Regions from separate parts of the Paenibacillus sp. IHB B 3415 genome, predicted to be linked through region 2. Evidence: a T-box and tRNA genes for the amino acid it is inferred to sense, from the RefSeq annotation. Region 2 holds a T-box; the other regions hold tRNA genes.
What was found. A T-box is a leader RNA that pairs with one kind of tRNA and senses whether it is charged. The one in region 2 lies ahead of lysS (lysine--tRNA ligase), so its partner is inferred to be a tRNA-Lys.
Positions count from the first base shown of each region.

Region 1: it has a tRNA-Lys gene. The T-box ahead of lysS (lysine--tRNA ligase) is inferred to sense a tRNA for this amino acid. The anticodon was not compared.
Region 3: it has a tRNA-Lys gene. The T-box ahead of lysS (lysine--tRNA ligase) is inferred to sense a tRNA for this amino acid. The anticodon was not compared.

Region 1 covers NZ_JUEI01000060.1:29,716-37,254, forward strand. Annotated here, with positions in the region: gene QW71_RS24225 (phospholipase D-like domain-containing protein) at 1-644, shown strand, start outside; gene QW71_RS24230 (reverse transcriptase/maturase family protein) at 1,105-2,421, shown strand; tRNA gene QW71_RS24235 (tRNA-Lys) at 2,515-2,587, shown strand; gene nrdR (transcriptional regulator NrdR) at 3,084-3,560, shown strand; tRNA gene QW71_RS24245 (tRNA-Ala) at 3,807-3,882, shown strand; tRNA gene QW71_RS24250 (tRNA-Lys) at 3,889-3,961, shown strand; gene QW71_RS24255 (GNAT family N-acetyltransferase) at 4,580-5,128, shown strand; gene QW71_RS24260 (TetR/AcrR family transcriptional regulator) at 5,292-5,885, shown strand; gene QW71_RS24265 (DoxX family protein) at 5,906-6,361, shown strand; partial or broken gene QW71_RS24270 (transcriptional regulator) at 6,666-6,959, opposite strand; gene QW71_RS24275 (TerD family protein) at 7,401-7,539, opposite strand, start outside.
Region 2 covers NZ_JUEI01000001.1:26,907-34,445, reverse strand. Annotated here, with positions in the region: gene QW71_RS00150 (hypothetical protein) at 77-256, opposite strand; gene QW71_RS00145 (YebC/PmpR family DNA-binding transcriptional regulator) at 490-1,209, opposite strand; gene lysS (lysine--tRNA ligase) at 1,304-2,857, opposite strand; T-box leader at 2,968-3,233, opposite strand; gene QW71_RS00130 (5-methyltetrahydropteroyltriglutamate--homocysteine S-methyltransferase) at 3,595-4,710, opposite strand; gene QW71_RS00125 (LysR family transcriptional regulator) at 4,726-5,658, opposite strand; gene QW71_RS00120 (phosphodiester glycosidase family protein) at 5,777-6,898, opposite strand; gene QW71_RS00115 (DNA/RNA nuclease SfsA) at 7,113-7,539, shown strand, end outside.
Region 3 covers NZ_JUEI01000060.1:10,150-17,688, forward strand. Annotated here, with positions in the region: gene QW71_RS24110 (manganese efflux pump) at 1-129, shown strand, start outside; gene coaE (dephospho-CoA kinase) at 139-735, shown strand; gene QW71_RS24120 (lytic transglycosylase domain-containing protein) at 735-1,298, shown strand; gene QW71_RS24125 (alpha/beta-type small acid-soluble spore protein) at 1,398-1,616, opposite strand; gene nrdR (transcriptional regulator NrdR) at 1,781-2,257, shown strand; tRNA gene QW71_RS24135 (tRNA-Ala) at 2,504-2,579, shown strand; tRNA gene QW71_RS24140 (tRNA-Lys) at 2,586-2,658, shown strand; gene nrdR (transcriptional regulator NrdR) at 3,045-3,536, shown strand; tRNA gene QW71_RS24150 (tRNA-Ala) at 3,783-3,858, shown strand; tRNA gene QW71_RS24155 (tRNA-Lys) at 3,865-3,937, shown strand; gene QW71_RS24160 (hypothetical protein) at 4,382-5,092, shown strand; gene QW71_RS38195 (copper amine oxidase N-terminal domain-containing protein) at 5,076-5,948, shown strand; gene QW71_RS24170 (hypothetical protein) at 6,146-7,180, shown strand; gene QW71_RS24175 (hypothetical protein) at 7,174-7,539, shown strand, end outside.

The DNA of each region.
Region 1 (7,539 bases), on a different contig from region 2:
CTGAGAATAATTTAGCAGAGTTGAAAAAATTTGAAATGAGATTGGGTCAGGTTGATCAAGAATCGAAATTAACCACTCTGTCTAAAACAGCTAGGCAAGAATTACTTCTCGAAATTGAAAATATGAAGAATCAAATCGATAAAATAAAGAGCTCTACAAGACTTTTAAGAACTTATGAGCATAGGCCCATATTGGAGAAAAGCTTGCACGTGTCTAAAAAATGGGTGGTAATCGTTTCACCTTGGTTGGCTCCTGATGCGTTTGATGATGATCTTATGGCTAGAATTGATAAGAGCCTTCAAAGAGGTGTTAAGGTTTTTATACTTTTTGGATACCCTCAAGAGCTAAATGAGAGGAAAAAACGTGATGAGAAGATAGTTATTGAGAAGTTAAATAAAATGAAAAGTAAAAAACATGGTAGATATCTATTATTTAAAAAAATAGGAATAACACATGAAAAAGTTTTAATATGTGATAAGTCGTTTATTGTAGTCGGCAGCTTTAATTGGCTTTCCTTTCGTGGAGATGCTCAGAGAGGCCTTCGCTTAGAGAAAAGCGTATATACTGAGAACAAGAACGTTATTACTGATGCTCTTAATGATGTTATTCACTATGGAGAGCTCGATCTTAAAATCTTTGAGTGATATATAAGGGGGGATGTATGTTTAGATAAGAATATAATCTTGTGATTATATATTCTCTCAGCCCAAAAAACTCAAGCGGAAACTCCTTCGAAATGTGGGTATGGAAAGGGTATGGAAACTTATACTATATGGATAAATAATAATATGTTATACTTAGTAGGCCTTATGTTTTAGACATAAGGGTTGGAGATTGTAGTCAACTGGCTGGCATGTATTCTTAGGAATATTTCCACAGTTGAACTCGGTTCACTAATCAGGATTGTGGCTAGCCACAACACTATATTGATTATTGGACTCCCCTCCTTGACTATTATAACATAGTTAATCATTAGGGCGACATTTTGGGTAGTTGAATTCAGGACGGCAATCATAACAGAATGAATACAAGTTGAGTTATACCTGCCAGTTAAGGGATGCTACCCTCCATGCTGGCGGGTATTACGCTTTTTAGGGGGTTAATGTGGATATCAAAAAATGGAAAGACAAGAATCAAAAAGGTCGGAAATATGCTCACTTTGATTCAAAAGTTTCATTAGATAGAGTGTGGAACTACATTAGTAATCCAGACAAAGTCAAGGAACATGGGTTTTACCCTTTTATCCACTACACTTTATCTTTTATAAAGTATAATAAGAGTTTTGGAAAAAAGGTAAAGACTCGTGAGATTTGTTATTCTGCACATCTAGATCGTTATATTTATCAATACTATGGATTCAAGCTAAATCAACAATACAATTTAAGAGTAGAATTGGATGGAATCAATCATTCATCTATAGCTTATCGCGATAATTTACATAAGAATAATATTCATTTTGCCAAGGCAGCCATAGATTTTATTAAAAACTCAAAGAGTTGTTATGTAATTATAGGCGATTTCACCAAATTTTTTGATAGCCTAGACCATACATATCTAAAAAAGATGCTTTGTAACTTATTGGGAGTTTCAAAATTACCAGCTGACTACTATGCTGTTTTTAAAAATATAACTAAATATTCTGTTTGGAAATTAGAACATTTACTTAAGACAAATGGTTTTGAAAATAATGTTAGGGGGATACAACAACTTAATAAGTCCAAGATGGTTCTTTCGCCTGTCAAGTTTAAGGAATTAAAAAAACAGAATGTTAAGCCTAACAAAAACACTTACGGTATTCCCCAAGGTTCAGCAATTAGTGCAGTTCTATCTAATATCTATATGTTAGAATTCGATAAAAAATTGAATGATTACGTCACTGAAAGATCTGGTCTTTATATGAGATATAGTGATGATTTTATCATCGTATTACCAAAAGAGGATCTCGGTGTGTTTAAAACTCAATATCAATTCGTTAATTCAGTTATCAACTTGGTTCCCCATGTGTACTTGGAGCCAGAAAAGACACAGGTATTTGATTATAATAACGGGAAGGTTAAAAGCTGTAACGAGGACGTATTAATAAATGTCGAAAATGGAAAAGAGATTATAAATTATTTAGGCTTTACGTTTGATGGTGAGAAAGTAACTCTAAGGGACAAAACTGTATCGAAATATTACTACAGATTGTACCGAAAATTAAATACAATTGTTAAAAATAATGGACGCACAAAAACAGGCAAGAGAATCAGCTGTAAAAATGTTTATTTAAAATATTCTATAAAAGGATCGAGTCAGGATGATGGGAATTTTATCTCATATGTGAAGAGAGCTGAAAGAGTATTTGACAAGGAAGAGTCTGTGGGCCTTGTGAGAAAGAGGCATATGCAAAAAATTAGAAAGCAACTGAATAAAATAAACTAGATTTTTGGGCAGTGCCCCTGACCATCACGCCAGAGCGCATCGCTGGCAGCGATGAGGTCAGGGGTTCGAGCCCCCTATTCTCCACCATACTACGGACTCTTAGCTCAGTTGGTAGAGCAGTAGACTCTTAATCTATTTGTCCAGGGTTCGAGCCCCTGAGAGTCCATCACAGAAGAAACGGCAGAGATGCCGTTTTTTTGTTGTTTCTTCATACCATATATATAGCTGTAGACGGATATCAAAAATTATGTTTTCGTTCTTACAGCATGTTCCTCCGGGGACTTTTCTATAAATCAAGGGAGCATCTCTTCCCAGGCGGGTGATACTACACCTGTAATATCGAATGTTGAAACTAATTTCCCCAAAAAAGATGGTTGGTACATAGTTCCGAAGAACAGCGGCGAACTGGATGTTTCCGTAAATGCTACAAACGTTGAAACGATTCTTTTTTGGGCGGTCCCAACGGGCACAGAAGCTTGGGGAGAGAGAGAACTTGTCGGTTACGATATAAATGGAGAAGATGGTTGGAATCTAACCTGGAATATATCTGGGATGTCATTGCATCATCGAATTGCCATCCAAGCATTAGGGAGCGATGGGAGAACAATCACCGATGAAACGATACAAATTCCCATTCTTACTATGAGGAAGTGATGAAGCTTATGAAATGCCCTTACTGTGATCACACCAATACCAAAGTGCTTGACTCCCGTCCAGCCAATGAGAATAAGTCAATCCGCCGCAGGCGCGAATGCGAACTGTGCAGCCGCCGTTTCACCACCTTTGAAATGATTGAAGAGACCCCGCTGATCGTCATCAAAAAAGACGGCAGCCGCGAAGAGTTCAGCCGTGACAAAATCCTCCGTGGCCTCATCCGCGCCTGTGAGAAGCGTCCCGTTTCTGTAGAGCGTCTGGAAGTCATCGTATCCGAGGTTGAGAAAAGCCTGCGCGGCATCGCCCTGGCCGAGATCGAGAGCCGCCAGATCGGCGAGCTGGTCATGGAGCAGCTCTATCCTGTAGATGAGGTAGCTTACGTTCGCTTCGCGTCCGTGTACCGCCAGTTCAAGGACATCAACATGTTTATGAAGGAACTGAAGGGACTGCTCTCTAAGGGGACTGAGGAGCTGGACGGGCTGTAGGAGGCTTTGTGAAGAGGTAATGTGCCATTCCTGGCATAAAGGGGCTAGCCTTGATATTGTGAGGCTGGCCTCTGTGTGAAGCGCCTCTGCACAGAAATTAATTAATTTTATAAATGTGTTGACACTGATGCTGAATTTCTGTATTATATAGAAGTCGCCTACGAAACATAACAACTTGAAAGCGACTTGAGCGAACCGCTCAAAATGGATTTCAGAATACATAATGTGATTCGAAATCAAGCGTATGGGGAATTAGCTCAGCTGGGAGAGCGCATCGCTGGCAGCGATGAGGTCAGGGGTTCGAGCCCCCTATTCTCCACCATACTACGGACTCTTAGCTCAGTTGGTAGAGCAGTAGACTCTTAATCTATTTGTCCAGGGTTCGAGCCCCTGAGAGTCCATCACAGAAGAAACGGCAGAGATGCCGTTTTTTTGTTGTTTCTTCATACCATATATATAGCTGTAGACGGATATCAAAAATTATGTTTTCGTTCTTACAGCATGTTCCTCCGGGGACTTTTCTATAAATCAAGGGAGCATCTCTTCCCAGGCGGGTGATACTACACCTGTAATATCGAATGTTGAAACTAATTTCCCCAAAAAAGATGGTTGGTACATAGTTCCGAAGAACAGCGGCGAACTGGATGTTTCCGTAAATGCTACAAACGTTGAAACGATTCTTTTTTGGGCGGTCCCAACGGGCACAGAAGCTTGGGGAGAGAGAGAACTTGTCGGTTACGATATAAATGGAGAAGATGGTTGGAATCTAACCTGGAATATATCTGGGATGTCATTGCATCATCGAATTGCCATCCAAGCATTAGGGAGCGATGGGAGAACAATCACCGATGAAACGATACAAATTACTAACGAATAGATCACGATTGGATAGCCCATTCATTTTCAAATTGCGATTTGATGAAGAGGGGCTGGGGTGCACCAGCCTTTACTCAAGGATAGTTTCCACGCAGTGTACTCTTCGCGGCTAGTCATTGATTCTTTAAGAAGGGAGTAATTCCATGATCATTGATAATCAGGAATACCTTGTCAAAGGTTTAAACTACACGATCCGTTCAGCAGTTAAGGCAGATGCGAAGTCTCTGTCCGGGGTAAGGCTTAAAGTTGACGGGGAGACCGAGCATATGGACCGGGTGCCGGGAGAAGCTTTTATTGATGAAGCCGGATTTGAAACAATTATTGAGAGGGATACGAACCATCCGCGGAATATATGTCTGGTTGCGGAAGCGGACGGCAGAATCATTGGCTATTCCCGGTGTGAAGGACATGATCTTCAGCGGTTTAAGCACAAGGTGGAATTTGGGGTAGGAGTCTTGAAACAATATTGGGGCTTCGGAGTAGGTAAAAACCTTCTGCAGGTGTCCATTTCCTGGGCTGACGCAAACGGAATAACCAAAATCATTCTAAGCGGCGTTCTGGAAACCAATGAGAAGGCTATCCGCTTGTACCAAAGCCTTGGTTTTGAAGTTGAAGGGATACTGAAGAAGGACCGTATCCTGTCAGACGGCAAATATTACAGTACATATATAATGGCGAGATATACAGATTAGGTCTGAGAGTAGAATGGCTTGATTATCCCCAAGAACGGCAGAGCTGCTGTTCTTTTTTATTTGTCTCGGGTATCTGAGCCCCCTTTTCTATTTACAAACCGATGGTCGGTATGTATAATCATGATAAATTAAAGTCAAAGCAGAACGAAGGAGGAGAATCGCCATGAAGAACTCAGATCGCCGGAAGCAGACCATCCGGCAACTACTGGATGCAACCAAGGAATTGTTGCGGGATAAAAGCTGCCATGCGATCACCTTAAAGGATATCATGGAGCAATCGCAATTATCGAAGGGTGCAATATTCCATTATGTAAAGAGTAAGGATGAGATTTTTGCCTGGGTGCTGGAGGAGCGGCTTGAAGCCGTGAATGAACGTTTTGAGGAAGAAGTGGCAGGCAGCCTTAACAAAACATTCGACGGGCCGATGCTGGCCATCTCCAGGAGCCTTGCAGGATTGGAAGACAGCCATGAAGCGACTAATAAGGTTCTTCTATACTTGCTGGGCAAGGAGAATGAACCGGCTGTAGCGGAAGTCCTTGCGCATTTTCATGAGCGGTCGGTATCAGTCTCCAGGCAGTGGATTACAACGGGTCAAAGGCACGGGGTGATCAAAGAAAACGTGAACCCTGATGAGACGGCGGAATTGTTCGTCCTGCTGTCACTGGGTCTGCGTGTGCGGGCATCCCTGCGCCCATCATCTAAGTCAGTTGCAGCGAAAGAGGTATCGGACTTTATGGCTGGAATTCTAAAAAAATAAAGTTAAGGGAGGATTATAAAATGGTTCCTTTTATAGCGCTCATCTTATCCTTTTTGTTGTTTCGGGTGGTTGGTCTCCTGGGCGTGACTTATTGGAATGACTGGCATACCTCCATTCAATGGGCAGTATCCATAATGCTCCTAATGGGTGCTTCTGCTCATTGGGGGCGGCGGCGGTCTGATTTGGTAGGAATGGTGCCGCCTGGTTTTCCGCAGAAAGAATGGATTGTGACGGTTACCGGGATCTTGGAAATTGCCGGAGCTATCGGTATCCTTCTGCCCGCTTTCTCACCAGCTGCTTCTGTGTGCCTCATTTTGCTTCTTATCGCAATGCTCCCCGCCAATATCTATGCCGCCCGCAACAAGTTGACAATCGGCGGCAAGCCTGTGCCGAAATTGCCGGTGCGCATAGGAATTCAGATCATATTTATCACTGCAGTACTGCTTGCCTCCCCAGTGTTCTATCTACCTGGTTAGCGGGGGAACACTCAGCCATCCGCTACAAGCAACAAATTAAGCTGCTGCACCTCTTGCCCGCCCACTCACACGCCTCTACCTGCCACGACCGGAGCGACATAGTGCCATTTGTTGTTGCATACAACACTATTATTTATAAACCATTCCCTAGTTATGACGCCAGGCAACCATTCCTTCCCTAAAGATCGTTATAAGAACAGATCAAATTATCTGGCAATTTAGCATGCTGCCCACCCCTGTTACTTAGTTAAACTCTTAGCTGATAGGCACGATTACGCTGCTGCCCGCCGCTTGCGATATCCAATCTAACATCAAGATCTCTGGCATGAGGTCCATAGCCCTGAATCTCAATTCCGCCCTTTACACCTCCAGGCATATAAGCCAAATCCAAATAGCGGTACCCGTTATTGAAGTCGCGCACTTCCCATTCCGGAAACAAATGATCCAGATTCCCGATTGCCGGAAACCATACTGTGCGGAGGAACTCAACCGTTCCATGGCCTAATCCTTTACCGAGTAACTCCTTTCGCCGGTGGTTACTTTCATTCTCCAGATTGTTTTTCAACCATTCCTCATACTGTTGTTCAAATCTCGGCATCGCTGTACATCCTCCTTGAGTGCTATTTTCCCTCGCAAAAAAGCCGCCTTAATACTCACCCCTTCCTTAAATCAATCTCGGATGGGGGAGAGCATTAAAAGCGGCGTGTGCTTCACAACCTATGTCTTCTATTATAACGCGAAGTGAAAAGTGAATTCATAGCAAAGGTCTCAGATGAGCACAAACTCTACCAAAATTACTTTCGCGACTAACCAACGATTTTCTGAATTCCTACTTCTGACTGTCGCTTGCGGACACCACAGCCTTTATTTTTGATAATCAGCATATTTTGCCGAGCTAACGGACCGTACGGTACTTATCCCATGGCATCTGGCAATATTTCACCCGAATATCAGCAAATAAGTACATCTGTGTCCGTAAGAAATACGAAACAGGGTTTTTCAAGGAAATAAGAACTCTCAGGTCCGCAACCGAGTCCCACTATTTGCTCCCGGCTTCCCATCTCAGATTCCAGTTATAGTGCTGATCTAATTCCTCGTGTCCGGCGAAATATTCTACGAGCCGCTCCACGCTGAAGGTCTCATCCTGCTGATTACGAATCATGGCGATGGCACACATT
Region 2 (7,539 bases):
ATGTCACTCTTCTTCTGTTCCATCTGGGGGTCCCCCCCCCCGCCCGCATGGCCCCTGCTTCACTTACAGGAGCAAATCATTTATACGTATTCTGCTCATTTTTCTTATAGGTCGTTTTGTCATCCTTTAGAGATTCCTTGCGGATGTCACTCTTCTTCTGTTCCATCTGCTGCGCTTCCTGGCTGGTGACCGGGTCCTGATCAAGCTCCTTGACGGTATTAACCAGGTTCTTATCCGGTGTTGTAAATTCCTCCACTGCATTGCCTCCTCTACGTAGTGTGCTGCTCGGTTCGGTTTATTTTGGCAAAGATCGGTATAGAATATACACAGCATGGCAGAAGTAAAAAAGCGGACAAGCCTGAAAATGGGCTTGTCTGCTCGGTTCGGTTTATTTTGGCAAAGATCGGTATAGAATATACACAGCATGGCAGAAGTAAAAAAGCGGACAAGCCTGAAAATGGGCTTGTCCGCTTAGCAAAGCAGCTTATTCTATTCTTCCGAATCTACGTTGTGGTAGACCTGCTGCACATCGTCCAGTTCTTCGAGAGCGTCAATCAGCTTCTCGAACTGCGCCTGTGCATCTTCAGGCAGAGCTACATAATTCTGTGGAAGCAAAGTCAGCTCGGCTACGGTGAATTCCGTAATGCCTGCGCCGCGGAAAGCTTCCTGTACAGCGTGGAACTGGTCGGGTTCGGCATATACGATCACTGCTTCATCCTCTTCCAGCACATCACGGACATCCAGGTCTGCTTCAATCAGCAGCTCCATGACTTCATCCGCAGTTTTGCCTTCCACACCGATAACAGCTGTCGGATCGAACATATACGTTACCGAACCGCTGACCCCCATATTGCCGCCGTTCTTACTGAAGGTGGAGCGTACCAGCGGAGCTGTACGGTTAACGTTATTGGTCAGCGCATCGACTACGATCATCGAACCGCTTGGACCGAAGCCTTCATAACGAAGCTCCACGTAATTTTCGTCGCCGCTGCCTTTTGCCTTTTCAAGTGCGCGGTCGATAATCGCCTTCGGCACATTGTAAGTTTTGGCCCGTTCCAGAACCACCTTCAGTGCACGGTTGGATTCCGGATCAGGTTCACCCTTCTTAGCGACAACATAGATTTCTACTCCGAACTTGGCGTAGACCTTACTTGTATTGGCATCCTTGGATGCTTTCTTTTCCTTAATATTATTCCACTTACGACCCATATCGTTACCGCTCGCTTTCCAACATTTGATTAAAAACAGTCCTGTATATTATACCTCTGTTCGATATATCCCGTAAAGGGCCGTACGGCTCCATTCATAAATCCAGTAAAGACAGCATCCGGTCCGTCCCCGCAGCCTGAATAAGCATCGGCAGACGCGGGCCTTCATCCGCACTCAGAACCAGCTGATAGATAATGGTGAACAGCCTTTTTTGCTGAGTCCGCATTGTTTTTTTGTCTTCATGATGACAGATCGCATAGATTTGGGTCATTCTCTGCCCTTCGTCCAGCTCCTCGTTCCGCAGCAGGCTGCAGAGGGTGCGCAGCCATTTCAGCTCTACCAGGTCCAGGGAATGATAGTAGGCTAAGTCCGGCGAAGTATTGACCGTTACCAGCTTGTGTGGCATCCAGTTTCTGATCCAATGCTCTGCCCGGTCCGCAGTCTGCCGCAGCTGATCTTGATCAGCCTCCGCCCCATTCTTGGCGAGAATATCCCGGAGCATCCGCCGGTCGAAGTTGATTAGCGGCAGCAGACTGGACACCTGACTGAAGCTTGGGGCCATCCCGGCCGAGCCGCTTAGCAGCGACAGCTTCAGCGCATCTGCAAGGTCACCGGTTAATGTCCCGGCATGAACTCCAGCAGCATATCGCTCGAACTCCGCATAATTGCGCAGCACATCCTCATCCAGCCCAATATGAAAAGCCGCATTCGGCTGGTATTTGGCGAACAGGAACAGGATATTCTCCGGGGCGTATATGTTCAGCAGATCATCCGGCGTGTAATTATGCCCGGACGAGCTGGACATTTTGGCGTAACTGCCTTTAATGCTGATAAATTCATAGGGCACGTACATCGGCGGCGGGTTCCTGAAGATTCGCTCCGAGATCACTGCGGCCACATTATAGCTTCCGGTTTCAGACGAATGATCACGTCCTCCAGGCTCAAACACCACCTGCTCCATGTTCCAGCGCATCGGCCAGTCGATTTTCCAGTGCAGTTTCATGTTGTCAGCCTCAGGAACATTTATGGTATCGGCATGACCGCACTTACAGCTGTACACCACGGTCTCTGCACTGTCGTCGAAGCTGAGTATCGTTGTCGCATCTTTTCCGCATCGTCCGCAGTATACATTCACCGGATAAAAGGCCGCCCGGTCTTCCGCAGAGCTCTCCCCTGTTTTGAACGACATCAGAATATCGTAGATCTCTTCCCGGTGGCGCAGGGCATGTAGGATTGCCGGATTATAGCGGCGTGACTGGTATTCCCGGCTCTGATAGATGAATTCAGGCTCGATCTCAAACGCCTGCAGCGCCTGCTCAAACTCCGCCTCGAAATGTGCCGCATACGAAGTATGGCAGCCATGCGGACAGGGAACCTGTGAATACGGCAGCCCTATATATTGTCCGAACGCAGGGTCCACAAGCTTCGGCACCTTCCGGAACCGGTCAAAGTCATCCCACGAGAAAATGAACCGTACCTCCTTCCCCGCCCGCCGCAGTGCTTTGGCTACGAACGAAGTGGTTACAATCTCGCGGAAATTTCCGATATGGACCGATCCGGACGGACTGATCCCCGATGCACATACAAAAGTCTGACGCTCCTGATGGTTTTCTATTAACTGGTTTGCAATTTTTTCTGCCCAATGCATTGGCAAATCACCTCTACTGTTAGTATGGAGCTCATGTGGAGCCTATTAGACTTGGCACGACGCCCGGCCGCCCGGGAACGCAAAAAAGCTCCCGCCCTCAAGATTGTTATCTTGAGGACGAGAGCTTGAATAAGCTTCGCGGTACCACCTCTGTTCGCGGACATGTTGCCAGGCCCGCCTCTTCGGGTACGGCCATTACGCTTATACCCTATCTCTGTAACGGGAGATCCCGGCATAGCATCCTTGGGCATTGTGCCCAATTCCGTATGCAGCTCAGAGACTTTTTTCAGATCAGACGCTTCGCTGCCCCATTTCACCACTCTGGAGCTCTCTGTGAACGCTGCCGCCTGCCTACTCTTCTCTTCATCGCTTGTGTGTATGTAAGTAATTATCAGCAATATTACTCCTGGTAGGTTGTTTCTGTCAATAACTCTTCTTCATATTTCCTGGAACGGAAGCAGTCAGTCGGCGTCAGTAGCTTTAGCTGCATTTTGTACACTTATTTTGAAGAATTAAATCACTGAAGTGACTTTAGTTGTATTTCGTGCACCTATTCCCCGGAAAATCCCGCTTTCAGCCTTTACCAGATCAATATAATTGCAGAGAATACAGTTATATCGTCCATTATCGGCAAAGGAGCTGTTATAAGTGTACAAAGTACAACTATTCTAATAGATAACTGGCGTGTTAACCAGATCCGTGCCTCGCAGACACATAGAGATCAGCCTTCTAATAGCTTACACCCAAACCTCATCCGCCGTCTCAATCACCAGCCGCAGCTTGTCCCACTGCTCTTCTTCCGTCAGGATATTCCCTTCCTCGGAGGAGGCGAAGCCGCATTGGGTGCTGAGACAGAGCTGATTAATATCCACGTATTGAGAAGCTTCGGCGATCCGGGCTTTGAGCTGCTCTTTGTTCTCCAGCCCGCCATGCTTCGTGGTCACCAGCCCCAGCACTACAAATTGGTTACGAATAAAGCGCAGCGGTTCGAAATCACCAGAACGTTCATTGTCATATTCCAGGAAGAACGCGTCCACTTCGGCACCAGCGAACAGCTCTTCTGCAACCGGCCCGTAGCCCCCGGCAGCAAACCAAGTCGAGCGGAGATTACCTCTGCACACATGCAGCGCAATCGTCATATCCGCAGGGCGGGCAGCGATGCTCTCATTAATCAGCCGCACATAGTCCTTCGCCAGCTGGTCGGGATCGACGCCTCTGCTGCGAAGATGCGCCCGGTGTTTGCCGCTGCAAAGTGTGCCCCACGTGGTATCATCCAGCTGCAGATACCGGCAACCGGCATCGTAGAAGGCCTGAATTGCATCCCGGTACACCCGGATGATATCTCCATACAGCGTTGCGGAATCCGAGTAGACCTCGTTTCCGTTATAATCCTGCACGAAATGAAACAGCGCCGGTGAGGGAATGGTCATTTTGGCAAGCGTGTCTCCGGCCATCTGCTGCAAACTGCTGAAGTCTGCCACCATAGGATGGTCGCCGAATGCGATTTTACCGGTAATCTTGAAGCTCTCTGCCCGGTTCACCGGTTCCTTGGAGCTGCCGGCCGGCCCGAGCGTGATCTTCTGCGTCCCCTGTACCCCGAAGAAGAAATCAAGATGCCACCAGGAGCGGCGGAACTCGCCATCGGTTACGGCATGTAGCCCCAGGGATTTCTGCTGCTGGAGCAGCTTGGCAATCTCTATGTTCTCAACCTCACGCAGTTCCCCGGCGGTCATGGTACCTTGGGCATGCAGGCTGCGCGCAGCTTTGAGCGCTTCTGGCCGCAGGAAGCTTCCGACAATGTCATAGCGAAAGGGCGGTGCATTTCTTGTCGATCCGATAACTGGACTACTCATACGTCCCTCCTGCTGTTAAAGTAAGAATGATTCAAGCTCGAAATAATTATCCGACACCAGATCATTCAGAATGTTAATATACCCCGACATAATCTCGCTCGGTTTACGGTCCTTGTGGGCAATCCAGCCGACAGAGAACACCTCTTTGCTGTCAAAAGGAATAGTGACCAGTCCCGCATCATTCAGCTCAGAGGCCATTATCCCTGTGCCTACCGTATACGAATCACTTCCGAGCAGCAGATGAGTCAGTGTGGCGCGGTCGGTAACTTTAATATTCTTCTCAATCTGCGTGAAGCTAAGCATTTCCTCCGAGAAGTGCAGTGAATTGTTATCCCCCTGCTCAAAAGTAATATAAGGAAACGCAAGAATATCATCAATAGTGATTCTCTCTTTGCCGGCCAACACATGTCCTGCCCGCACATATACATGCGGATTCGTATTGAATAGCGGTGTAAACTTCAGGTTCCCGTCGCTGAACAGCTTGTTCATTACCTTATAGTTACTCTCATTGATATACAGAATACCAATATCGCTGCGCAGGGTACGCACATCCTCAATAATCTCATAGGTCTGTGTCTCCCGCAGGCTGAAATTGTATTCCGCTATCTTACTCTCCTTCATCAGCTTCACAAATGCGTCCGTAACAAAAGCATAGTGCTGCGTTGATACCGAAAAGTAGATCGGACTGCGTTTCTTGCCGGTATAGCGGTTCTCCATAAACTCCGTTTGTTCAATAATCTGCCGGGCATAGCCCAGAAACTCCATGCCTTCCGCCGAGATACTGATCCCCCGGTTGTTGCGTTCGAAGATTGTAATGCCAAGCTCGCTCTCCAGCTCCTTGATAGCATTCGAGAGGCTGGGCTGTGACACAAATAGCCTTTTGGCCGCTTCGTTCATAGAGCCGCTGTTCGCAATCTCAATTGCGTAGCGGAGCTGCTGCAATGTCAAACCTGTTCCCCCTCTGATCAAGGAATTCACCTATGCTACAAATAAGAATTTAATAGTTATCCTATCACACCTTGCCGCGCCTAATCTACTAGGGAATATGCAGCGTGAAAAGCTAAAGTTATTGGGTCCGCTTCTTGCCTGCATCGATTTTGGACGGATCCAGTCCTTCCCAGATGTTCTTGATATCCGCCTGCTCGGGATTCTCAAACACCAGGAATGCCGTAGGCAGATAACGCTCCCCGTATTGTGAAGAAGGCTTGTTAAGAATCTCGTTATCCTTCACCAGTACCGTGGATGATCCCCCGTCCAGATTGGCTGCGATCACTGCACCCTGCTTCAGCATAATCTGCTGCACATCATACAGGTTCGCCCCGATGCTGTAGCCCGGCTGCCGCCCGTCGATGACCACGAAGATCAGTGCGCCGTCAGCCCGCTGGCCCATAGCCGTTCTTGGGGCGATCCCCCAGCCTTCAGCGGCATTCTTGATCTGGCCTTTGCCGTTCACGATAATCCGCGGCTGAAAAGTCACCGCCTCCTGCACACCCAGCTTGCTTAGCTCATCTAACGTGTAATTTCCGGCAATCATTTTGCCTTCTTTATCAAGACCCACAATCTGCGTAGACTTCTTGCCGCCAAGTCCGTTATAGTACAGCTTCCCTTGCGAGACGACCAGCCCGATCGGCTTGAAGCCATTACCCTTCCAGTTCGGATCGGCGAAGCCCCCGCCGTTCACCCCGGCGATTGCCCCTGTCCGCGCCACCATACTGGATACCTTTTCTCCTGAACCGATCTTATTAGGTACACCGAGGCGAACCTTCTTCGGATCGTTAACAATCATCACATAACCTGCGTACCCGCTGCCAGTAACCTTTTCAATTTCGACCAGCGGTTTATCCTCCGGAACCACGGGCTCCGGTTCAATCACATGGGTATCCACCTCATTGCCCATCTCCTGAAACCGTTCTGTATATTCGCTGACGCGGTTCTTGAGCTCATCTTCGCCAATAATATATTTGGCCATATACCGGTGTTGTGTCGTAATCAGCGTATCGGCGATCAGATAGCGGGTGTTCTGGGCAGACGGTGCAAGGTAGAGCCAGCCTCCGGCTACAATCAGCAGGATGAGGCAGAACATAAATACTCTGAAGACTGTACGGAAAAAGCCCCTTTTCTTGCGCTTACGGGCCGGTTTTTTCTTCTTGCGGACAGTGGAACGTTGCGGTAATGATGAAGAATTCACTTCTAGATATCCTCCCTAAACAAACCTTTTGTTGTATACTTCTATAAACTCACATATCTCATAATAGACGAATATAGAAGTTTAAAAGTTTCAGTTTGGTCAATTCTCTGTCCATTATCTGTTATTTTCTAACTCATCCATGTGGCTACTGACATTCTGTTGTCAGTAGCGTTTTTGTATAATTGCTTAAAGAGATTACTGAGGAGAACTTACTATGAACACTAATAACAATCCATTTATTTTTGAAACACCTCTCATTGAAGGTGTGATTTGCAGACGACGAAACCGGTTCATTATGGAAGTTGAGGTTGACGGAGTCATTTATGATTGCCATTGTCCCACGACAGGCCGTATTGGTGACATCGTTTTGCGTAATGTTCCTTGCCTGCTTTCATTAAGCAATAATTTATCAAGAAAGACCCTTTATACTGTGGAGGCCATATCAGTTGATTTACCATCAAATCCCACTAAATCATGGATAGGAATCAATCAGAATGCAGCAAATAGATATGTAGAGCATTTTATTAAAAGCGGCCAGCTTTCTGGTATGGTGATTAATGGTGAAGCAATAAAAAGAGAACAAAAAGTAGGCAACTCCAAACTTGATTTTCTTGTAGGAAATACTTACATTGAGGTCAAAA
Region 3 (7,539 bases), on a different contig from region 2:
TTCAGCGGAACATTTCTGCTGCTGGGGATGAAGACAGGGCTAAGATTGTCAGGCAGCTACTGGATGAAGCATGCGGCTGTTCTGCCGGCGTTATTATTGATTGCAATGGGTATAATGAAGCTATTATGAGGTGAGTACATGATTATGGGCTTAACCGGAGGGATTGCCTCCGGAAAAAGCACCGTGTCCGCACTGTTTGTCGCCAAGGGAGCTGCTCTGGTGGATGCCGACGTCATCGCCAGAGAGGTTATGCTCCCCGGACATCCGGTGCTGGCCGCTGCTGTACAGGCTTTTGGAGAGACGATTCTGCAGCCGGACGGAACACTGGACCGGGCGAGGCTGGGGGAGATGGTTTTCCGGGATCCGGAAGCACTTCAGACCTTGAACAATCTGACGCATCCGGCGATCCGCACAGAAATTAAGAACTGTATGTATGCGTTAGATCAGGAAGATCCGCAGCGGCTGGTTATTGTGGATATTCCGCTGCTCTATGAATCACAGCTGGACAATTTATTCGATCAGATTATTGTGGTATATGTGCCCCGCAGAGTCCAACTGGCCAGGCTCATGGCGCGGAACGGAATGACGCTGGAACAAGCCGAGAACCGGCTGAAATCGCAGATGGACATCGAACTAAAGCGCAGGAAAGCCGACTATGTGATCGACAACAGCGGTGATCCCGGAGCTACGGAGCGGCAGGTTGCTGGCCTGTGGGACAGGCTGGGCCTCTCATGATGAAGTGGCTGCGCAAAAAAAGAGTACTGCTGCTGCTGTTTATTGGCTTTACAGCGATCCTGTTCCTGGGCACCAATTGGATGTCTTGGTTTTATCCGATACATTATAAAGATGAGATCCGCAAACACAGCCTTACTTATCAGATGGACCCGTTCCTGGTGGCGTCAATTATCCGGGTTGAGACCAATTTCAAGACCGGACGCGAATCCAAAAAGGGTGCACTCGGACTGATGCAGCTGATGCCGGATACCGCCAAGTGGGCGCTGGAAAAGGCCAAGCTTCCCGATGTGTCGCTTGAGCGGCTAAAAGAAGAGCCATCTTCCAATATCGAACTGGGTACCTGGTATTTGTCTACGCTTTCGCGGCAGTTTGACGGCAACCGGACAGCGGTTATAGCCGCCTATAATGCCGGACCCGGCAAAGTACAGAGCTGGCTGGATGAAGGCCGGTGGGACGGAACAGAAGCGTCTGTGAAGGATATCCCGTTCGGCGAGACCCGTCATTATGTACAGCGCGTCATTTATTATTATGACCAATACACGGAGCTCTACAGTGAATTCTGAGGCTCTGCTTTAAATATTGCATTTGTGCCGACATAAAAAGAAGCATCAAACGGCCCGGAGGCCGTTCAATACTTCTTTAGGCAAGCTTATGGAGACAGATTATTTGTATTGACCTGCCAATTGCTGTTCAGCCAGGGTTACAAGACGTTTAGTGATGTAACCACCGATCGAACCGTTTTCGTAAGAAGTTTTATTGCCTTGGTATCCATCTGGGGAGAGGGTGATACCTAGTTCTTGGGCAACTTCGAATTTCAGTTGTTCCAAGGCACCGCGTGAATTTGGAGCTACCAGGTTATTGGAGCTGTTGTTTTGGCTCATTGCTGTTCACCTCCTATCGGTTGGTAACTGTATTATGTGCCGGACTTGCCATATTCATAACAACAAATAAACGGTGATTTCTGGAAATTAACATAAGCCCCGTTTAGCCTGGTTATTCAGGAGCGGGGCATACCCATTCTTACTATGAGGAAGTGATGAAGCTTATGAAATGCCCTTACTGTGATCACACCAATACCAAAGTGCTTGACTCCCGTCCAGCCAATGAGAATAAGTCAATCCGCCGCAGGCGCGAATGCGAACTGTGCAGCCGCCGTTTCACCACCTTTGAAATGATTGAAGAGACCCCGCTGATCGTCATCAAAAAAGACGGCAGCCGCGAAGAGTTCAGCCGTGACAAAATCCTCCGTGGCCTCATCCGCGCCTGTGAGAAGCGTCCCGTTTCTGTAGAGCGTCTGGAAGTCATCGTATCCGAGGTTGAGAAAAGCCTGCGCGGCATCGCCCTGGCCGAGATCGAGAGCCGCCAGATCGGCGAGCTGGTCATGGAGCAGCTCTATCCTGTAGATGAGGTAGCTTACGTTCGCTTCGCGTCCGTGTACCGCCAGTTCAAGGACATCAACATGTTTATGAAGGAACTGAAGGGACTGCTCTCTAAGGGGACTGAGGAGCTGGACGGGCTGTAGGAGGCTTTGTGAAGAGGTAATGTGCCATTCCTGGCATAAAGGGGCTAGCCTTGATATTGTGAGGCTGGCCTCTGTGTGAAGCGCCTCTGCACAGAAATTAATTAATTTTATAAATGTGTTGACACTGATGCTGAATTTCTGTATTATATAGAAGTCGCCTACGAAACATAACAACTTGAAAGCGACTTGAGCGAACCGCTCAAAATGGATTTCAGAATACATAATGTGATTCGAAATCAAGCGTATGGGGAATTAGCTCAGCTGGGAGAGCGCATCGCTGGCAGCGATGAGGTCAGGGGTTCGAGCCCCCTATTCTCCACCATACTACGGACTCTTAGCTCAGTTGGTAGAGCAGTAGACTCTTAATCTATTTGTCCAGGGTTCGAGCCCCTGAGAGTCCATCACAGAAGAAACGGCAGAGATGCCGTTCTTTTTTTTGCGGTTTTTTTTCAAATAAAGGAAGCGAGATTATTAGGATATTTTGCTACTGTGCAAACAAAGAATATTGGTAAGGTGTTACCTTATTATCAATGCAGGGGTATTTAATTTATATTTGCAATTCGGTATGGTTTTTTGAGATCCATTCCATCCAAAAGAACGATTGCTATAGTACTTTATAAATTTTGGTGGAATGAGGGTTACTTTCCTGAAGTAATTTGAAGCTGGAGCATCGGTACAGCATCATGATTAATTTAGCAAAGTGTTTTTACTCCAAACTATAGGAACATTATTTTATTTCATCAATTATATATTTATCACCACAATTATTTTTCCGTAGTGACATTTTATCGCAGGCTATTCATATCATTGCCCTTACTGTGATCACACCAATACCAAAGTGCTTGACTCCCGTCCAGCCAATGAGAATAAGTCAATCCGCCGCAGGCGCGAATGCGAACTGTGCAGCCGCCGTTTCACCACCTTTGAAATGATTGAAGAGACCCCGCTGATCGTCATCAAAAAAGACGGCAGCCGCGAAGAGTTCAGCCGTGACAAAATCCTCCGTGGCCTCATCCGCGCCTGTGAGAAGCGTCCCGTTTCTGTAGAGCGTCTGGAAGTCATCGTATCCGAGGTTGAGAAAAGCCTGCGCGGCATCGCCCTGGCCGAGATCGAGAGCCGCCAGATCGGCGAGCTGGTCATGGAGCAGCTCTATCCTGTAGATGAGGTAGCTTACGTTCGCTTCGCGTCCGTGTACCGCCAGTTCAAGGACATCAACATGTTTATGAAGGAACTGAAGGGACTGCTCTCTAAGGGGACTGAGGAGCTGGACGGGCTGTAGGAGGCTTTGTGAAGAGGTAATGTGCCATTCCTGGCATAAAGGGGCTAGCCTTGATATTGTGAGGCTGGCCTCTGTGTGAAGCGCCTCTGCACAGAAATTAATTAATTTTATAAATGTGTTGACACTGATGCTGAATTTCTGTATTATATAGAAGTCGCCTACGAAACATAACAACTTGAAAGCGACTTGAGCGAACCGCTCAAAATGGATTTCAGAATACATAATGTGATTCGAAATCAAGCGTATGGGGAATTAGCTCAGCTGGGAGAGCGCATCGCTGGCAGCGATGAGGTCAGGGGTTCGAGCCCCCTATTCTCCACCATACTACGGACTCTTAGCTCAGTTGGTAGAGCAGTAGACTCTTAATCTATTTGTCCAGGGTTCGAGCCCCTGAGAGTCCATCACAGAAGAAACGGCAGAGATGCCGTTCTTTTTTTTGCGGTTTTTTTTCAAATAAAGGAAGCGAGATTATTAGGATATTTTGCTACTGTGCAAACAAAGAATATTGGTAAGGTGTTACCTTATTATCAATGCAGGGGTATTTAATTTATATTTGCAATTCGGTATGGTTTTTTGAGATCCATTCCATCCAAAAGAACGATTGCTATAGTACTTTATAAATTTTGGTGGAATGAGGGTTACTTTCCTGAAGTAATTTGAAGCTGGAGCATCGGTACAGCATCATGATTAATTTAGCAAAGTGTTTTTACTCCAAACTATAGGAACATTATTTTATTTCATCAATTATATATTTATCACCACAATTATTTTTCCGTAGTGACATTTTATCGCAGGCTATTCATATCATTGACGGACTAATAATGGTATCCAAGGAGGAAACGTCAATGGTTAATAAACGATTAAAGTCACAGGAACAGAATACAGAGATCTACGGAACGACCACCTATTCTCGAGATACGGGTAAGGGTCAAGCTGTCACACGAATCTTTAGCTTAGTGATTGGTGGTCTGCTGTTAAGCTCCAGTCTGCTGGGAGGGCTGCTTGGGTGTCCAATTGCTTATGCGAACCAGGTAAGCCCTTCGCCAGCCATTGCTGCTTCTGCTACAACTATTACTGAGTCTGATGATGCCTACCTTCTTAATTTAAGAAGAGCCGTTCAGGTACTCAACGAACAGGGGTGGAGCTTGCAAAGGTTAGAAGTTATTGCTAACAGTCTTACTGCTATTGAGCAGCGTCTGTCGGGCAACACGGAATATAACTACATGGACAAGCTGCGAACGGTCATTCTGGACACGGAAAAAGCGATCGTAATTCATGGAGGAGACGGCTTGAGTACCCTGCGGGGTGAAGAAAATACGATCAATGGCCAAATTCAGCGGATTAAACAAAAGATTGGGTTAACCACTACGGTATCAACGGTAAAATTAGCGGCAGTAAATCAAAATACCGCGCAATCCGAGATTACAACGGCAAAGGCAGCGATAGCAAGTAATGAGATTATCGTTATGCTGGATGGGGTCAAGCAGTCGTATTCCGTTGCTCGCTCCTGTAATGTCTGGAGGGACAGTATTGGTCCCAATGCGCGGTATATTTGAAGCCATGGGTTGTAAAATCAATTTTGATGCTGCCGGACAGGTCATTACAGCGGCAAAATGGGATACCTTCATCACACTGGCGTTAGGCGATAGCTACGGGTATGTGAATTTCGCCAAGATTCGGCTGGCGGTCAAAGCGCAGACAATCAAGAATACGACCATGGTTCCCCTGCGTTTTGTAGCAGAAGCCCTTGGAGCAAATGTCAATTATGATAAATCAAGCAATACGGTAACCATAGATAGCCAGAAGGATGTTCAAAAAGTAATTGGCGGAATAACCGTGAAATATGGCGATCATACGTACGGTAGTCAAAATAGCGACGAGTACAATAAGATCATGGCGATTGCCCAGGCAGCCGTAAGTAAATTCGAACAATACGAAATGCCTAAGGAATATGCGGAGTATATTGATGGTGTTCGGTGGTCAGGTGACAAGGCAGATCGCTCGGAACGCAACGTTCAGCTATACTTTGCAGAAGCAGATATTGGCGAATTGGTAAAGTCCGGGGTCAGCAAGGAAAAGATTGAACATGTATATAAAACAATGCTGCTTGCATGGGATTTAGCCGAAGGTAAGAGTAATCCGGGGGATGGATCGCCCAAATCTGCTTATGATAATCTGGTTAGAGGGGTCAGCGACTGTGATTCTGATGCTCAGGTACTGTCACTGGTTTTTGATATTATGGGCTATAATACAATCATTCTCGCTGGAAACAGTCATGCGGATATGTACGTTCAAGTTGGTGATATTTGGTGTAAGACTGTGGCTGGTACATTCACCAAAACGGGACTGCAAGATGTAAGGCCGAGTGATGCCCGGGTCGTTGCGCAGCCTACATTTGGAGAAAAGATTTGAATAAGCAAAAATAGAATTTATTATTTTTAGTGAAAAAGTCAGGGGTATATCCTCTGACTTTTTTTGTTTTTGGGCGAGGGATTTTAAAATTTAACGACAGTTATCCGGAAGCCGGATTATAAACAAGAAGAAATCAAAGCATTCAACGTCAAGCGTTTACCAATCGTCATTAACCAGACTTAAGGAGGTTAACAGTAATGAAGCAAACATGGTTCACCGCACTACTTGTCAGTGTAATAGGTGTATCTCTATTCTCAGGGTCAGCCGGAGCTTTATCCAGCAGCTCAAGTCCAGAAGTCGTCCAAGGAATCGTGCAATCTGTAGTTCAGCCCACTGAACCCAATAGTTTTGCAACAAATCCGTCTACGGAAGTGTCTACATCCACTATTCCCACTACTTCCGAGGTAGGTAGTCCAGTTGTAACTGAGGTTCTGAATAACCTAGAGGTGGTGACTACTTCTCCTGTTCCCGAGGCTGAAAGCACAGTTCAACCCACTGCATCCTCTATTTCCACTACTTCTACTGCATTACCAACTATTGATAAGTCCAACCGCATGGTCACGGATGGTATCCATGTCGAAGTCTACTATCCAGCCGGTAAGGAGGAACAAGCCTACATTCCTTCGTTCACGCTGGAATTGTGGTCGGCAGACACCAACACACGTATCAGTACGGTAACGGGTAATGCCGAGAATTATCAAGTCGCAGCAGGAAAGTACGCTCTGGTCTTCGCCCACCCGGGGTATCGATTGGGAGATCAGTTGGCGTTAGTCCTGCGTAAAGCCGGAACCGGGGTAGACAGCTTGCAGTTTTGTGAACAGAGTATAGACGGCAACGGCAATCCCTTTCAGCGCGAATATAAGGTAACGGAAAACACACATTACAGCTTTTCAATTGCCCCCTTTACCTATACGCAAGGTGATCAGGACGAACAAATCATTCAAGACCTGACAGCTACAATGCTCCGTCCGCTGAGCGCGACACTCAGCGCAGCATCTAACAAGAACGCGTTGGCACTGCAGGATGGGCAGGGCGGCAAGCTTGCTAATACCGGGGGCCAGATCGAATTGCTTGAGAACAAAGGAACACTGCAAGCCACTTCCGACGACCAAGGTCTGGTCTGGCTCGACACCGATAAGCTTACATGGATGTTCTTAGTTTCTCCTGCTGTCCCAACTACCGGAGGTGTTTCGCCGCAGTCAACCGAGCTGGAGCTTCCCCGGAGATGGTAACTGGAACAGCTAAAGGCATCACAGTGCTACCTGTGGTTTGGAATACCGGACCTTCGGTAAAGAGCGGCGAGATCAAAGTCACGGTTAACGTATCCGGTATTCCCGAGCTCAGCACAGCATGGAAGGTCTTCACCTTAAAATTAACAGATAAGCAGGGTACTACCCGAGTTTATTCAGTCAGTGATAGTCAGGCGGTATTCTCCGGTATTCCTGCAGGGACGTATACGCTGGAGGCCGAGTCTGCATATGCGAAGGTATTCTCTCTACCCCAGCAGATTTCCATAACGACAGATAAACGAGCCGAGCTAAAGCTAACGATCAATCCGCAGTATACACTTGAAATCTCTAAAGATGGCGAG